DNA from 3 places in the Faecalibacterium sp. genome. Region 2 is predicted to be linked to each of the others. Evidence: predicted binding sites of a transcription regulator. Region 2 holds the regulator's gene; each other region holds the start of a gene.
What was found. The regulator Rex, encoded in region 2, represses fermentation and respiration genes when NADH is low (regulators of the CRP and FNR family bind a similar motif). The targets are predictions, from matches to a motif close to ATTGTTAANNNNTTAACAAT.
Positions count from the first base shown of each region.

Region 1 (5,505 bases), on a different contig from region 2:
CCAGCAGCTTGGCCGTCACCCACTCCACTACCGTGGCGTCCGCCGCACAGCCGAGAAAGAGGGCCAGCGGGGCCGAACGCAGGTCGGCGAAGCCCACGGCCATCAGCACAGCCGCCGTGCCGTAGACGAAGCAGAACGGGCCGGACGCCACGCCACGGTTGACGAAGGCACGTCCTTTCACCGTCGCTGCCACCGTTTCGGCCACCCAGCCGAGGAATGAATAGACCAGATAAATGACGCAGAGGGTATAAAAATTCAGCTCCATTGCGTGTTTCCTTTCCCATATGAATGGTTACAGGGATATTGTACGCAGTTTTTGCTTCCCGTGCAAGAGGAAGGCAGAATTTTCACGCAAAAAGGCCGCTGAAAGACAACCTCTCCGTCTGCGCCTTTGGCGCAGCCACCTCCCCTATCGAGGGGAGGCCTTGGCAGGGCGGAAAGCCTCATCTCTTCGCCAGAGGCTCCCCTACAAGGGGAGCTGTCGAGCGACAGCGAGACTGAGAGGTTGTACTTAGCAGCGGCCTATATTTTATAAGGGTAAAGCGCTCAGGCGCAGCTTACAGCTGGCTCTTGTACAGCTCCACGATCTCCTCCACGCTGGTGTCGCGGGGGTTGCCGGGACGGCAGGCGTCGGCATAAGCGGACTCGGCGAGGAACTGGATGTCCTTCTCCTTCAGGATGCCGTGGAGATTTGTGGGGATGCCCACATCCGCAGACAGCTGCTTGACGGCGGCGATGGTGGCATCTGCTGCCTCGGCGTCGTTCATCTCGTCGATGCCCACAACGCCCATCGCCTTGCCGACGGCGCGGTAACGCTCACCGGCGACGGTCTTGTTGTACTCCAGACCGACGGGCAGCAGGATAGCGCAGGCCACGCCGTGGGGGGTGTCGTACAGAGCGGACAGACCGTGTGCCATGGAGTGGACGATGCCCAGACCCACGTTGGAGAAGCCCATGCCGGCGATGTACTGGCCCAGCGCCATGCCCTCGCGGCCCTCGGGGGTGTTCTGGACAGCACCGCGCAGGTTCTCGCTGATGAGCTTGATGGCCTCGAGATGGAACATATCGGAGATGACGCAGTGGCCCTTGGTGATGTAGCCCTCGATGGCGTGGGTCAGAGCGTCCATACCGGTGGCGGCGGTCAGGCCCTTGGGCATAGAGGACATCATATCGGGATCGACGACGGCGATCTCCGGAATATCGTTGGTATCGACGCAGACGAACTTGCGCTTCTTCTCCACGTCGGTGATGACGTAGTTGATGGTGACTTCAGCTGCAGTACCGGCAGTGGTGGGCACTGCGATGGTGAAGACCGCGTGCTTCTTGGTGGGAGCAACGCCCTCCAGAGAGCGGACATCGGCAAACTCGGGGTTGTTGATGATGATGCCGATGGCCTTTGCGGTGTCCATCGAAGAACCGCCGCCGATGGTCACGATGCTGTCTGCCTCAGCAGCCTTGAAGGCGGCCACGCCGTCCTGCACATTGGCAATGGTGGGGTTGGGCTTGATCTCGCTGTAGACGGCGTAGGCGAAGTTTGCAGCATCCAGCAGGTCCGTGACCTTCTTGGTGACGCCGAACTTGATGAGGTCGGGGTCGGAGCAGACGAAAGCCTTCTTGTAGCCGCGGGCCGTCAGCTCGGGCACGATGTTCTCGATGGCGCCGTGGCCATGGTAGGAAATGGTGTTCAGAACGATACGATCAGCCATTGGTAATAAACCTCCCAATTTTGCGTCCCGCCGGGCGGCGGGCACGACTCTCTTTGCTTCTACTTTACCACTTTGTTAAAACATTTTCAATGTCATTTCTTATGATTTTCATGAAATTTTTATACTTTTTTATATTTTTGCAGAGAAATTGCCCAAATCAGGCAAAATATCCGCAACACAAAATCCCCAGCACGATTCAGACCGTGCCGGGGATTCATTGTCAGAGATATATGGATTTTATGCCGCTATGCGGCCCTCTGCCTTGCCATTTGCAATATAATGCTCGTAGTACTTCACATTATCATCTCCAAACATGGCCACAAGCTCGGGGTTATTTGCTTTATAGGTGTTCAGGTCAAATCCGCTGCTTCCGCGACGGCCTTCTTTCATGCCGCTGGTCACAAAGTGGTCAAACAGTTTTTTCTGGTCAGCACCATAAAGGGCAGCGAGGTCAGGATTGTAGGTAAGATAGTCTTGGTAGTTGTAGACAGCCTGATACTGGGCAAGCTGCTGATAAAAAGGCGGGTTTTGGAGAGTCATGCCTTGATACTTAGAGTTCGGATGATAAATTGTTTCCTTCGTGCCATCCATATAAGTGACCACCACTTTATCCACTTGAATATAAGAAATAACATTACTGTACCAGCCAACTCCATCAAATCTGCAATATGTATCTACCATCGCATTTTGGATTTCATCTTCCGTCAGATATGTAGCACTGTATATATCTCCCTGTTTAGCCTGAACAAAGAAATTCCCATTGACATCTCGAAAAACATTTTTCAGTTCATCATTACTTCCAATAGAAACATAGTACCCCGTTTCTTTATAATATTTAAACGGAAAATCTTTTGCAACCCCATATAGAGTGTTCAAGTTATTGTTGTTATCTTCATACACCTGAAAAGGCTCATTGGGACCTACCGCGGTTAATACCTGTGTGGCAATTTCTGGTATCGCATCCCCTACACGATTATATGCCGTGGCATACCATTCTGTATATTTAATATCTTTCGCTGTATTGTTTCTGAAATACACGGTTGGTGAATATGCACAATTATTCCCCCATATAACCTGTAATGTCATAAGTTCCACATTCGGCTTCGCCGCCATCGCCGAAAGTCCAAGACATCCGCACAGCAACACCGCCGTAGACAAAAGAGCTGCAAGTTTCTTTTTCATAACGCTTCCTCCTTTTCCGGAACGCTATTCGTACTTTTCTGCCGCAACCTCATATGGTCTGCCTCTTTAAATAAATTATAGCACTATAAAATCTGCTTATCAATATGATTGCCTCTCCATCTATACAGATTTCAGCTTTTCTACGCAAAAATCCCCCACGTAGCATCAGCCATGTGGGGGTTCTACACTTTATAAGTTTTTCACTTTGCCCCTTCGCCTGCGAAGAACTCCTTCGTGAGCTTTGCCACCGTGCCGGAGAGCAGAAGCAGGGCGATGAGGTTCGGGATGCTCATCAGGCCGTTGAAGGTGTCGGCGATGCTCCACAGCAGCCCGAGGTCCACTGTCGCGCCCAGAATGGACACGAAGGAGTAGACCACGAGGAACGGCCCGACCACCTTGTCGGTGTGGAACAGGAACTCGATGCACCGGGAGCCGTACAGGCCCCAGCCGATGATGGTGGAGAACGCGAAGCAGCAGAGCGCCACCGCCGTGAAGATGGACGACCAGCCGCCGTAGGTGGCCGTGAAGCCGGAGATGGTCAGCTCCGCGCCTGCCGCGCTGCCGTAGCCCACCGGCACACCGCTGCACAGGATGACCATGGCGGTCAGGGTGCAGATGACGATGGTATCGGCAAAGACCTCGAAGATGCCGAACATTCCCTGCTTGACCGGCTTGTGGGTGTCGGCGCAGGCGTGGGCGATGGAGCCTGTGCCGAGGCCGGCCTCGTTGGAGAAGATGCCGCGGGAGACGCCCTTCTGCATACTGAGAAAGACGCTGCCGATGGCACCGCCGGTGACGGCCTGCGGGTCGAATGCACCGCCGACGATGGAGGCAAGGACCGCCGGGAAGCGGCGGTAGTTGAGCGCCACGACGCCCAGCGCCAGTACAATGTAGAACAGCGCCATAAAGGGCACCAGCTTCTCGGTGACGCTGCCGATGCGCTTGACGCCGCCCAGCAGCACCATTGCCACCATCATGGCCACCACGACGCCCACGATGAGGTTGAGGGTGGGCAGGATGCCGTTCAGGCCGCTGCCGGTGGCCAGCAGGGCTGAGTCGATGGCGGTGACGATGGTGTTCACCTGCGTGGCGTTGCCGGTGCCGAAGACGGTCAGCACGCCGAACAGGGAGTAGAGGACCGCGAGGAACTGCCACCGGCTGCCGAGGCCGTTCTTGATATAGTACATGGGGCCGCCCACAAGCTCACCGTTCTTGTTCCGCTCGCGGAAGTGCACCGCCAGCGTCACCTCGGCGAACTTGGTGCACATCCCCAGCAGAGCCGAGCACCACATCCAGAACACCGCGCCCGGCCCGCCGATGGCGATCGCGCCCGCCACGCCGGCGATGTTGCCGGTGCCGACGGTCGCAGCCAGCGCGGTGCAGACCGCCTGAAACGGCGTCATTGCGCCGTCGGAGGCGTCCTTCCTGCGGAAGATGCGTCCGATGGTGGTGCGGATGGCATAGGGGAATTTCCGGATCTGCAAAAAGCCGGTCCGCACGCTGAGCAGCAGGCCCACGCCGATGATGCAGACCATCGCCGGGATGCCCCAAATGAAGCTGTTGACCGCCTGATTGACGGCTGTGATGGTTTCGAGCATGATAGTTTACGCCTTTCTTTGGAAGCTGTTTTTGTAAGCAGTGTGCAATGCTTACGAAAACGGCTTCCTGATTTTAACACAACGAAAGATATTTTATCTCATTCCACACGCTCTGTCAATTTATTCCTGAGATCTGCCCGTTCCGGCTGAAATTTTTTGGATCCGCTTCCCCTGTGTTCTCTCTGCTTCTTTGCCGCTTTTTTGCCTGCCAAAGCTCTACACAAACCACGCCGATTGTGCTATGATAAGGGTGAAATTTCGGTTTGGCACTGCCAACCGCAAGGAGATGTCATTGATGTCTGAAACATCTGGTCTGATGGATACGCTGCGGCAGGAGGGGATCTCCCCCGACCTGCTGCGGGCTGTGGAAGAATACCGCACCGCCCACCCGCTGGCCGAGGCCCTGCGTCCCCGCATCCCGGCCCCTGCTTTCGTCTACTACGGCAGAGAGGTGTGGGAGCAGGCGCTGGCCGCTCTGCTCTGCGGCGAGAACCTGCTGCTGGCGGGCGGCAAGGCCACTGGCAAAAACGTGCTGGCAGAGAACCTTGCCGCCGCCTTCGGGCGTCCCGCGTGGGACATCTCGTTCCACGTCAACATGGATGCAGCCTCCCTCATCGGCATGGACACCTTCGAGGGCGGACAGGTAAAGTTCCGGCCCGGCCCGGTCTACCGCTGCGCCCAGAGCGGCGGCTTCGGCGTGCTGGATGAGATCAATATGGCCAAAAACGAGGCGCTGGCCGTCCTCCACGCCGTGCTGGATTTTCGCCGGGCCATTGATGTGCCGGGCTACGACCGCATCCCGCTGGCCGAGGAGACCCGCTTCATCGCCACCATGAACTACGGCTATGCAGGCACCCGGGAGCTGAACGAGGCGCTGACCTCCCGTTTCGTGGTCATCCAGATGCCCACCATCACCGAAGAGAACCTTGAAAAGCTCCTGCGCACCCAGTTCCCCGACCTGAACGGCAAATACATCCGGCAGTTTGCCCTCCTCTTCCTCGACTTGCAGAAAAAGTGCG
Region 1 is NZ_DAWCVJ010000004.1:51,587-57,091, reverse strand. It holds gene ACT8X9_RS01570 (putative ABC transporter permease) at 1-265, opposite strand, end outside; gene fucO (lactaldehyde reductase) at 558-1,706, opposite strand; gene ACT8X9_RS01560 (hypothetical protein) at 1,944-2,888, opposite strand; gene ACT8X9_RS01555 (alanine/glycine:cation symporter family protein) at 3,089-4,486, opposite strand; gene ACT8X9_RS01550 (AAA family ATPase) at 4,782-5,505, shown strand, end outside.
Region 1: a site for Rex is predicted at 1,778-1,797, ahead of fucO (lactaldehyde reductase). Genes of this name have one in related genera too.

Region 2 (5,505 bases):
GTGGGATCTGCCCAGTCCTTGCCGTACTTGGACTCGAGGTAGAAGACCATCAGGATCATACGGTCGTATGCGCCCAGATGCAGGGGATAGTAGTCATCGCCCAGCTTCTCCTGGAAGGTCTTGCCGGCAGCCATCAGCTCGTCCAGAGTAGTGGGGTAGGAGATGCCGGCCTTGTCGAAGGTGGTCTTGTTCCAGTAGAAGATACGGCCAGTCATGGAGACGGGCACGCACTGCTGAGCATTTGCCACATTGCAGGCAGCCAGCTTGGCCTCATCCCACTGGGTCAGGTCGAGGTAATCCGTGACGCTGTTCAGGTCGATGAAGGTCTGGCCGCTCTTAGAATAGTTGTACAGCCAGTTCCAGTTGATCTGGCAGACATCCTCAGCGACGCCGCCTGCGAACTTGGTGGACATGGTATCCTCCCAGCCGGACCATGCAGCGAAGGTGGGGTTGATGGTGATGGTGCTGTTCTTGGCCATGAAAGCCTTGATGGCCTCCTGATAGGCGTTGTGACGAGACTCGCCGCCCCACCAGCTCATGGTCAGGGTGACGGGGTCAGAAGACAGGCCGGCCACGGATGCTGCGGAAGCAGCAGTGGAAGTGGCGGTAGAGCCAGCGTTGCCAGAGCCGCCGCATGCGGCCAGAAGGCCGGCAGCGCCCACAGCGCCGGAGACCTTCAGAAAGTCACGACGAGAAATTGCCTTGCTCATTTTCGTTCTCCTCCTAATGTAAAAAACAACTGCTTGCACGGACGCCTCTGCAAAGCATCCGTTGTATACAAATATGATACCAAAGGCAAGAAGAAAAAGAAAGATGCAAATTGTAGGGATAGCGGCGGAAAACGAACAAATATTGCGCTTATTTTTTGCACGGTTTTGACGTCATTGCCATAATGAATAAACTTGAGGCCAAAAACTGTGCAACTTGTATACTTCAACGATTTGCATAGAAAACTGGGATGCAACAGGGAAAGAATGGCCGGATTTGCAAGAATTTTGTAACCAAGTCATATTTTGCCGAATGGACGTTGTATACATCAAAAGCGACGATGACAAAAACTTCCGGCCATGAACTGATATATCAATAGCGCAAAAAACGTGCGAATCGGGCCTTGGCTGATATATCACGGATGAAGAAAAGATACAAAAAATGCCGCCCGGCGTGCGGACGGCATGAAATCAGGGAAAACGATCATCGGCGGGCGGCATAGAAAGCGCGGCGCTCCCGGAAATAGCACTGGGGGCACATGCTGACGTACTGGACGTCGTTCTGAAGGTCGATGGCCACCTGCTCGCCCTCAAAGACGAAGCGGCCGTTGACCTTGCGGCAGTTGCAGGTGGCCTTGCGGCCGCAGGCGCAGATGGTCTTCATCTCCTCGATGGTATGGGCCAGCTCCAGCAGACGGGTGGAGCCGGGGAAGCCCTTGAGGGAGAAGTCGGAGCGCAGGCCGTAGCAGATGACCGGGATGTTCAGATCCACCGTCACCATGAACAGCTGCTCGGCCTGTGCGGCGGTAAAGAACTGGCTCTCGTCGCAGAGCACGCAGGCCAGAGGCTTGCCCTCGCTGCTGGCGGCCCGGACGGCCTCCACGAGGTCCATATCCGGCGGCACCAGCAGGTCGGCGGGGCGGCGGACGCCCAGACGGCTCACGAGGTCGCCGCTGCCCTTGGTGTCCACCTTCGGTTTGAGGATGAACACCCGCATCCCCTGCTCCTCATAGTTGTGGGCCACCTGCATCAGCGCGGTGCTCTTGCCGCTGTTCATTGCGCCGTAACGGAAATAAAGCTTTGCCATGTCGAAAAATTCTCCTCATGAAAGGACCCTCCCAGCCAGAGCCTGACGGAGAGGGTCGGCATTTTGCAGTAAGATGGCTCAGTCCTGATTGCGCAGCCGGTAGCCGAGGCTCATCAGGCTGTCGCCGAGATGGACGTTCTCCACGACGACATCGGGGTAGGACACCGACAGGTCGTAGTGGGAGAAGTTCCAGAAGCCCTGGATCCCCAGCGCCACCAGACGGCCACTGATCTCCTCTGCGCCGCTGCGGGGCAGACAGAGGACGGCCACCTCGGGGTGATGCTCGGCGCAGAACGTCTCCAGCTCATCGATGTGGAGGATCTGGATGCCGTTGATCTCCTTGCCAACCTCGTCGGGGGCGTTGTCGAAGGCGGCGATGAGCTTATAGCCGTTGGTGTCGGTGGTGATAAAGCGGCTCACGGCCTTGCCCAGACGGCCGCAGCCGATGAGGATGGTGGGCAGACGGTCACCGTTGCCGAAGAGCAGGTCCTCAAGGATGTTCAGCAGGTTCTCTACCGAATAGCCGATGCCTTGACGGCCATTCACATCGCCGATGCAGTTGAAGTCCTGCCGCACCTGCGAGGCGGTGGTGCCCATCTGGGCGGCCAGCTCGCGGGACGAGATGCTGGTGATGCCGTCGTTTTTCAGGGTGCGCAGGTAGCGATAATATTTGGGCAGACGCTTGATGACGGGCAGGGAAGCTTTGCCGGGAGTATTCATAGGGAGTTCTCCTTTCTTTTTGTCCGCAGGATCGCCGGGGGAGAGGTGCGCAGCGGCAGGGCGCTCCGGCAAGGAATAGATGTGTACTTTTCCGTACAATAATGATACTTATTTGACAATCTTATCTCTAGTATAAAGTATACATCGTGAAGCGAGAATGTCAAATCCTTTGGCGCAATTTTTTGCAAAAGCAAAGAAATCTTTGCCGAAGCATAACCGACAGGAATGCCGGACAAGCTGAAATGAAGCAAAAAGGAGGGCGCAGAGAATGGCACAGGAAGAGAAAAATATCCCCGTGGAGCAGCAGCGATTGGAAAAAGAGCAGATCGAGGACATGGGCAGCATCTACCGCACCCGGGGCGCTCACGCCATCCACTGTCTGACTGTCATCGGGCAGGTGGAGGGCCATGTGGAAGCCCCGCAGGGCCAGAAGACCACCAAGTATGAGCACGTCATCCCCCAGCTGGTGGCTGTGCAGGAAGACCCTGCCATCGAGGGGCTGCTGGTGCTGCTCAACACCGTGGGCGGAGATGTGGAGGCAGGGCTTGCGCTGGCCGAACTCATCGCCAGCATCTCGAAGCCCAGTGCGGCGGTGGTGCTGGGCGGAGGCCACTCCATCGGCATCCCGCTGGCCGTCAGCGCCCAGCGGAGTTTCATCGTGCCCACCGCCACCATGACGGTCCACCCCGTCCGCCACTCGGGGATGATCTTGGGCGTGCCCCAGACCATGCGCTGGTTCGAGCAGATGCAGGAGCGGATCACCGGCTTTGTCGCGGCCCACAGCGGCATCTCGGAAAAGCGGTACACCGAGCTGATGATGCGCACCGGCGAGCTGGTCATGGATGTGGGTACCGTGCTGGACGGCCGGAAAGCCGTGCGGGAAAAGCTCATCGACGAGCTGGGCGGGCTGTCGGATGCGCTGGCGTGGCTCTACCGAGAAATCGAGGGGAAATAAATTGCCATTTGACTTTTCCCGTGGTACAATGAAAGAATCGAATCGTATCGGGATTCTTCCATCGTCACCGACAGAGCCGCCTCGGGCGCGCCCTGCTTCTATATATAAGATAAGGAACGGTTTTTAGGGATCATGGCAAAAAGAAAACGCAGAACTTCCGCGCGGGGCAGCGCCTCGCGCCGCAAAAAACGGTCGCAGGACCGGATGCCAGCGGGGCTTGTCACCCTGTTTGCAGGGCTGGTGCTCATGGCGCTGGCCTTCGTGCCGGGCAGCTCGGCATGGCGCACGATGCACGACGTTCTGTTCGGCCTGTTCGGCTGTGGAAGCTTTGTGGTGGGGGCGGCGCTGTGCTATCTGGCCATCCTCTACACCCGGGGCGAAGACCTCCTGCCCCACATCGCCAAGCTTATGCTGGGCCTCATCTTCGCCAGCGGCACGGTCATCGTCTTTTCGGACATCCCCGCCGACCAGACCGCCGCGCAGATGACCGCCGCCTGCTATCAGAATGGGATGAGTGCATGGCTCTCGGGCGGCGCACTGGGTGCTGTGCTGGGCGGGACGCTCCTGCTGCTCTGCGGCAGGCCTGCCGCTAACTTGGTCATGGCGGCGCTGGCGGCTTGCGCCAGCCTGTACATCTTTGACATCACCCCCGCCGAGTGCTGGCAGTGGCTCTGCAATGTGGGCGGCAGCGTCCACGAAAAGGGCCTCGCGGTCCACGAGCAGAACGCCGCCCGCCGTGCCGAGCGCCTTGCGGCCCGCGCGGCAGAAGAGGCCGAAGCGGAGGAGTACGATGGGTATGACGATGACTTCCCCGAGGACGAGGAAGACTACAGCGAAGAAGAGCCGGAGGCTCCGGCGTTCCACATCCAGCCTCCCGGCTGGCTGGCTGGCGTCTTCCACTGGGGCCATCAGATGATGCAGGGCGGCGGGCCGGCCGCACCTGCGCCGGCCGAGCCCGCCCCGCCTCAGCCCGAGCCTGTCCCGGTGCAGGTGGAAAAGCCCCGGCCCCGCGCCCCCTTTGACATCGACCTCGGCCCGGACCATACGACCGTCACCGAGGGCGGCAGCGAACCCATCGAGCCGATCATCCTCGGCCCCGGCGGGACCTTTGGGATGGACCCGCTCCGTCGTGCACCCATCCGCGCCACCGTGACCCCCATCGTGCCGGATGCGGTGGACACCGCCGCCGAAGATTTCTTTGCGGCCCAACCGGAACCGCCTGCCGCGCCGACCGTGACGCCCGCTGCCCCGGTGGAGGAGGACGAAACTCCGGAGCCGCCGCTCTCCTTCGGCATCCCGCTCTATGAGCCGACGCCTGCGCCGGAGGCTGCCCCGCAGCCGGTCAGTGCCGAGAATGCTGCGGCCTTCCGCTCGGAGCCGGATGAGGACGGCTGGATCAGCATCACCAGCGAACCGGTGGAGGAAAAAGACCTCAACACGCTGGTGGCGGCGGCCATGGAAAAGCCCGCCGTCTCGGAGGAGCAGGCCGCGAAGGCCCCCGCAGAGGAGGCCGAGACGGAAGAGAGCTTCCAGTATCAGTACCCCTCCATCGAGCTGTTCGAGCGTGCTCCCGACGAGGGCGACCCCGGCGCGGAGGATGAGCTGAAGGCCAACGCCCAGAAGCTGGTGGACACGCTGGAGAGCTTCGGCGTCCGCACCCGTGTGCTGGACATTTCCCGCGGCCCGTCGGTCACACGGTATGAGGTGCAGCCGATGGCGGGCGTCAAGATCAGCCGCATCACCTCGCTGGCGGACGACATCGCCCTGAACCTCGCGGTGGCCGATGTCCGTATGGAGGCCCCCATCCCCGGCAAGCCCGCCGTGGGCATCGAGGTGCCCAACCACAAGAAAACGCCGGTCTACATCCGCAGCGTCTTCGAGAGCCAGAGCTTCCTGCGGATGACCTCGCCGCTGGGCATCGCGCTGGGCAAGGACATCGCCGGTGTGGCGCAGGTGGCCGACCTGTGCAAGATGCCCCATCTGCTCATCGCGGGCAGCACTGGCAGCGGCAAATCGGTCTGTGTCAACAGCATCAT
Region 2 is NZ_DAWCVJ010000001.1:17,096-22,600, forward strand. It holds gene ACT8X9_RS00080 (ABC transporter substrate-binding protein) at 1-710, opposite strand, end outside; gene ACT8X9_RS00085 (thymidine kinase) at 1,192-1,794, opposite strand; gene ACT8X9_RS00090 (redox-sensing transcriptional repressor Rex) at 1,873-2,514, opposite strand; gene ACT8X9_RS00095 (ClpP family protease) at 2,783-3,469, shown strand; gene ACT8X9_RS00100 (DNA translocase FtsK) at 3,602-5,505, shown strand, end outside.

Region 3 (5,505 bases), on a different contig from region 2:
GCGGGCGAGTACGGCCACAAGAACAACCTCAGCTTTGAGGATATGGACAAGATCGTCACCGAAGGCAAGGCGCTGGGCGTCTACCTCTATATGCTCACCGGCGGCGAGCCGCTGGTGCGGAAGGCGGACATCCTTCGTCTGGCGGAGAAGCACAACGATGTGCAGTTCGCCATCTACACCAACTCCACCCTCATCGACGAGCCGTTCTGTGAGCGGGTGGTAAAGCTGGGCAACATCGCCTTTATGCTCTCCATCGAGGGCACGCCTTCCACCAACGATGCCCGGCGGGGCGAGGGGCACTATGCCGCTGTCATGCACGCGATGGACCTGCTGAAGGCCCACGGCATCCTCTCCGGGACATCCATCTGCTACACGAGGGACAACCTTGAGGCCGTCACCAGCGACCACTTCATGCGGATGCTCTGCGATAAGGGCGCGCATTTCGGCTTCTACTTCCATTACATGCCGGTGGGCAACGAGGCTGCGCCCGAACTGATGCCCACCCCGGCCCAGCGCAAGTATATGCTGGAGCGCATCCGGTATCTCCGCTCGGAGAAGAGCGACATCCCGTTCTACCCGATGGACTTCCAGAACGACGGCGAGTTCGTGGGCGGCTGCATCGCAGGCGGGCGCAACTACTTCCACATCAACTCGGCGGGCGACGCCGAACCCTGCGTCTTCATCCACTACTCGAACGCCAACATCCACGACAGCAGCATCCTCGACATCCTCCGCAGCCCCCTCTTCATGGCCTATCACAATGGGCAGCCTTTCAATAAAAATCACCTGCGGCCCTGTCCGATGCTGGAAAATCCCGAGCTGCTGCGGAAGATGGTCCACGACACCGGTGCCCACAGCACGGATCTGCAGTCCCCCGAGACCGTAGACCACCTCTGTGACAAGTGTGCGGCCTATGCGGCAGACTGGCAGCCTGTGGCCGACGAGATCTGGTCTCACGTCACGCTCCGGGAGAGCCGGTACGAGAACTACAAGGACTGGAGACCCACCACCGCGAAATGACTTTATCGGTCTTTCCACTGGAATAAAAATGCGCAGAAAAGCCCCCATCTTCACCGGCTGAGGCAGCCGGGAGGATGGGGGCTTGTTCTTGTTATTCTTCGCCGGAGTCGATGACGATCTCGGTCTCGCTCTCTGCCTCGGCAGGGGCGGGAGCCGGGTCATCCGGGTCGCCGAACTCTTCATGGTAGGTTTCTACCTGCCCGAGCTGGCCGTTGCGGCGGAGGCCATGGAACACCAGCTTCTTGATGATGTCGTAGATGACGGCAAACAGCGGCACGCCTACGATCATGCCCACGAAGCCCCACAGCCCGCCAAACAGCAGGATGGAGAAGAGCACCCAGAAGCTGGAAAGTCCGGTGGTGTTGCCCAAGATCTTCGGGCCGATGACATTGCCGTCCAGCTGCTGGAGCACCAGAACGAAGAGCACGAACCAGAGGGCCTTGATGGGACTCTGGATGAGGATGAGCAGGGTGGCGGGGACCGCACCGATGAAGGGGCCGAAGAAGGGGATGACGTTGGTGACGCCGATGATGACGGACACCAGCAGAGCGCTGGGGAACTTGAAGACGATGCAGGCAAAGTAGCAGAGCACGCCAATGATGGCAGAGTCCAGAATCTTGCCGTTGATGAAGCCGCCGAACATCCGGTCTGCGTAAAGGACTTCTTCCTGAATGAGCTGCGCCCAGCGGGGCTTGAAGATGCTGTAAAGGATCATCTTGGCCTGCTTGACAAGTTTTTTGCGGCTGGCCAGCAGGTAGACCGCGACGATGAGGCCGATGAGCAGGTTCTTGAACCACGTCACCACGTTTATGACGCCCACGCCCACGCTGCTCAGGATGCCCTGCAGGTTCTGGAGGGAGGGCAGCAGGGTGGTGCGCAGAGAGGCCAGATTGCTCGTGATGGCATCGTAAGCGTCGTTGAAGTAGCCCATCAGGGTCGCATTGTCCAGAAAGACGTCCTGCGTGTTGATCCACCGCATGAAGCGGGTGATGCTGGTCTGGGCCGTGTAATAGAGGGAGGTGACGCTGGAGATGACCTGCGGCACCACCATCATCACCAGCGCGTAGACCACCAGAATGCCGAAGAGCAGAGTGGCCGCGATGGCCAGCATATTGGCCAGACCGTGCATCTTCTGGGGGAAGATGCGGTGCAGAAAGCTCTCGATGGTGTTGCACACCGGCTTGAGCAGGTAGGCGATGACCGCACCATAGATGAAGGGCATCAGGATGCCGGTCATGGTGGAGACGGCATCGCCGAAGCCGTCGAAGCGGTAGATGAAGAAGAAAAAGAGGATGCTCAGGCTTATCGCACCAAAGCCCGCCAACATTCCGTAGATGTAGGGCTTGATGTGCGGTTTTTTGTCCATCATGTGAGACTCCATTCCTGCCGCAGACGGCAGGAGCCGATACGGCGATGTTTAGATTTTGTTGCTGCGGCGCCAGATGTGCATCTTCTCGGCTTCTTTGATGAGCTGCTCACGGAAGTCGGGGTGTGCCACGTTGATGAGGGCCTCAGCCTTCTCCCAAGTGGTCAGGCCCTTGAGGTTGACGCAGCCGTACTCGGTGCAGAGATAATGCAGGTTGGCGCGGGTGTCGGTGATGATGCTGCCATTTTCCAGCGTGGGACGGATGCGGCTCTCCAGCTGGCCGGTCTTTTTATTAAAGAAGGTGGAGGAAAGGCAGATGAAGCTCTTGCCGCCCTTGGAGAGGTAGGCACCCAGCACGAAGTCCAGCTGGCCGCCTGCACCGGAGATGTGCTTGATACCGGCGCTCTCCGCGTTCACCTGACCAAACAGGTCGATGTCCACCGCATTGTTGATGGAGATAAAGTTGTCCAGTGCGGAGATGCTGCGGATGTCGTTGGTGTAATCGACGGGGGCGGACATACACTCGGGATTGTTGTTGAGGTAGTCGTACATCTTCTGGGTGCCGGCACCGAAGGCGTAGACCTGACGGCCCTTGTCCAGCTGCTTGTGTGCGCCGGTGATCTTGCCGGCCTTGGCGATGTCCACAAAGGCATCGACGTACATCTCCGTGTGGACGCCGAGGTCCTTCAGGTCGCTCTGGGCGATGAGGCTGCCGATGGCATTGGGCATACCGCCGATGCCCAGCTGCAGGCAGGCACCATTGGGGATCTGGGGCACGACGAGATTGGCGACCTTCAGATCGACCTCAGAAGCGGGGCCGGCAGCGGCCATCTGGCCAATGGGCGGGTTGCTGCCCTCCACGATGCCGGTGACCCGGGAGATGTGGACGCAGTTCTCCATGCCGCCGAGGCAGCGGGGCATATTGGTGTTGACTTCGACGACGATCTTCTTGGCCTTCTCGCAGACAGCGCCCAGATGAGAAGCGCTGGGGCCGAAGTTGAAGTAGCCGTGCTCATCCATCGGCGTCACCTGAAAGACGGCGACATCCAGCGGATCGGGGCTTTCGCGGTAATAGCGGGGAAGCTCAGAATACCGGATGGGGGAGTAGAACGAAAAGCCCTGTGCGATGGCCTTGCGCTCGATGCCGCCCATATGCCAGCTGTTCCAGGTCATGTGGGCAGCAGGATCGTCGATCTGGAAGATCTCGGGCACCCACATCAGGATGCCGCCGCGGAAGTTGACATTCTCCAGCTCCGGCAGGCGCTTTGCAAGGGCGGCGTCCACGGCCACAGGAGTGTTGACACACCAGCCGTAGTCCACCCAGTCGCCGCTCTTGACCAGCGCGGCAGCCTGCTCGGCGGTCATCTTTTTCTGCGCGTACATTTCCTTAAAATCCATTATAAACCATCCTCTCCTATAATAACATAAAAGAATTGTAAATTTACCATTTACATTCCTGCGGAACAAAGATCTTTGCCGGAAATTTACCGTTCGTTTCCAGTTTTGACACCGGCTTATCACATCCCGGCGGTATCCTTGGAAACAGCAGGACGGGTGCCTCCGGCAGAGGCAGACCTGCTCAACTTAGTTATAACATTAACAAAGAACAGAATCAAGCCCCCTTTCGTAAAAAATAGCCCTACGGACAAGATGACTAAAAATCTTAGCAATTTGTGGGGATAATTTGGTACGACAAAAACAAATTTTTTTGAAAAAAGACTTGATAAAATTTTGACAATATGGTTTACTTAATGTGTACCAAGACAAAGCGCCCCAGTGCGACGTTAATTGACTAAAAATTAACGATGTTGCGAGGGGCATATGCCTCGATACTTGAAGCGGGAACTGAAAAGTGCTATCATGGCAACACCAAATTGCGCTTTTCCAAAGCGCGGCGATAAAGGAGACCATACCGATGGCAACAGCAGTTTACCCCGGGTCCTTTGACCCGGTCACGAGAGGACATCTCGACATCATCAAGCGGGCAGCGAAGATCAACGACCACCTCATCGTGGCAGTGCTCATCAACAGCGCGAAGAACCCCCTGTTCACCGTAGAGGAGCGGGTGGCGCTGCTGCAGGAGTGCTGCAAGGACATCCCGAACGTGACGGTGGAGAGCTTTGACGGCTTGACCGTGGAGTTCGCCAAGAAGCGCCACGCCTCGGTGATGGTGCGGGGCCTGCGGGCTGTGACGGATTTCGAAAACGAGATCCAGCTGGCGCAGACCAACCACGCACTGATGCCCGGTATCGAGACCATGTTCCTCGCCACCAGCATCAAGTGGAGCTACCTTTCCTCCACCATCGTCAAGGAGGCTGCCCGCTACGGCAGCAACATCTCCAAGTTCGTGACGCCCAACGTAGAAGCGGCCATCCACGCGAAAGTGGAGCAGCTTCGGGCGGAAGGAAAGACTATCTGATCCCTTTTATCATGCAAAAAGGCTCTCGGGCCTTTTGATAGATCGTTTTACGAAAACCCCGTAAATATACACATTTCAGGAGGCTATTAACATGAAAAAAATTGTTATCGCATCTGCCTGCCGTACCGCTATTGGTAAGTTTGGCGGCACTCTGGCAAACGTCCCTGCTGCTGAGCTTGGCTCCATCGTCATCAAGGAAGCTCTGAACCGTGCAAACGTGAAACCTGAGCAGGTCGATCATGTTTACATGGGCTGCGTCATTCAGGCTGGTCTGGGCCAGAACGTCGCCCGTCAGGCTTCCCTGAAGGCTGGCCTGCCCATTGAGACCCCCGCTGTCACCGTCAACGTGGTCTGCGGCTCTGGTCTGAACTGCGTCAACATGGCTGCTCAGATGATCGAGGCTGGCGATGCTGACATCGTGGTCGCAGGCGGCATGGAGAACATGGATATGGCTCCCTTTGCCCTGCAGAAGGCCCGCTACGGCTACCGCATGGGTTCTCCCATGGGCAAGAGCGAGCTGGTCGATACCATGGTCAACGATGCACTGTGGGATGCCTGCGGCTTCAACAAGCACATGGGCATGACCGCTGAGAATGTCTGCAGCAACGAGACCTATCAGAAGAAGTACGGCTACAGCCCCATCACCCGTGAGCAGCTGGATGAGTTCTCCTACAACAGCCAGATCAAGGCTGACAAGGCC
Region 3 is NZ_DAWCVJ010000060.1:348-5,852, reverse strand. It holds gene ACT8X9_RS09745 (radical SAM protein) at 1-1,020, shown strand, start outside; gene ACT8X9_RS09740 (AI-2E family transporter) at 1,112-2,389, opposite strand; gene ACT8X9_RS09735 (butyryl-CoA:acetate CoA-transferase) at 2,438-3,784, opposite strand; gene coaD (pantetheine-phosphate adenylyltransferase) at 4,302-4,805, shown strand; partial or broken gene ACT8X9_RS09725 (acetyl-CoA C-acyltransferase) at 4,897-5,505, shown strand, end outside.
Region 3: a site for Rex is predicted at 3,971-3,990, ahead of ACT8X9_RS09735 (butyryl-CoA:acetate CoA-transferase). Genes of this name have one in related genera too.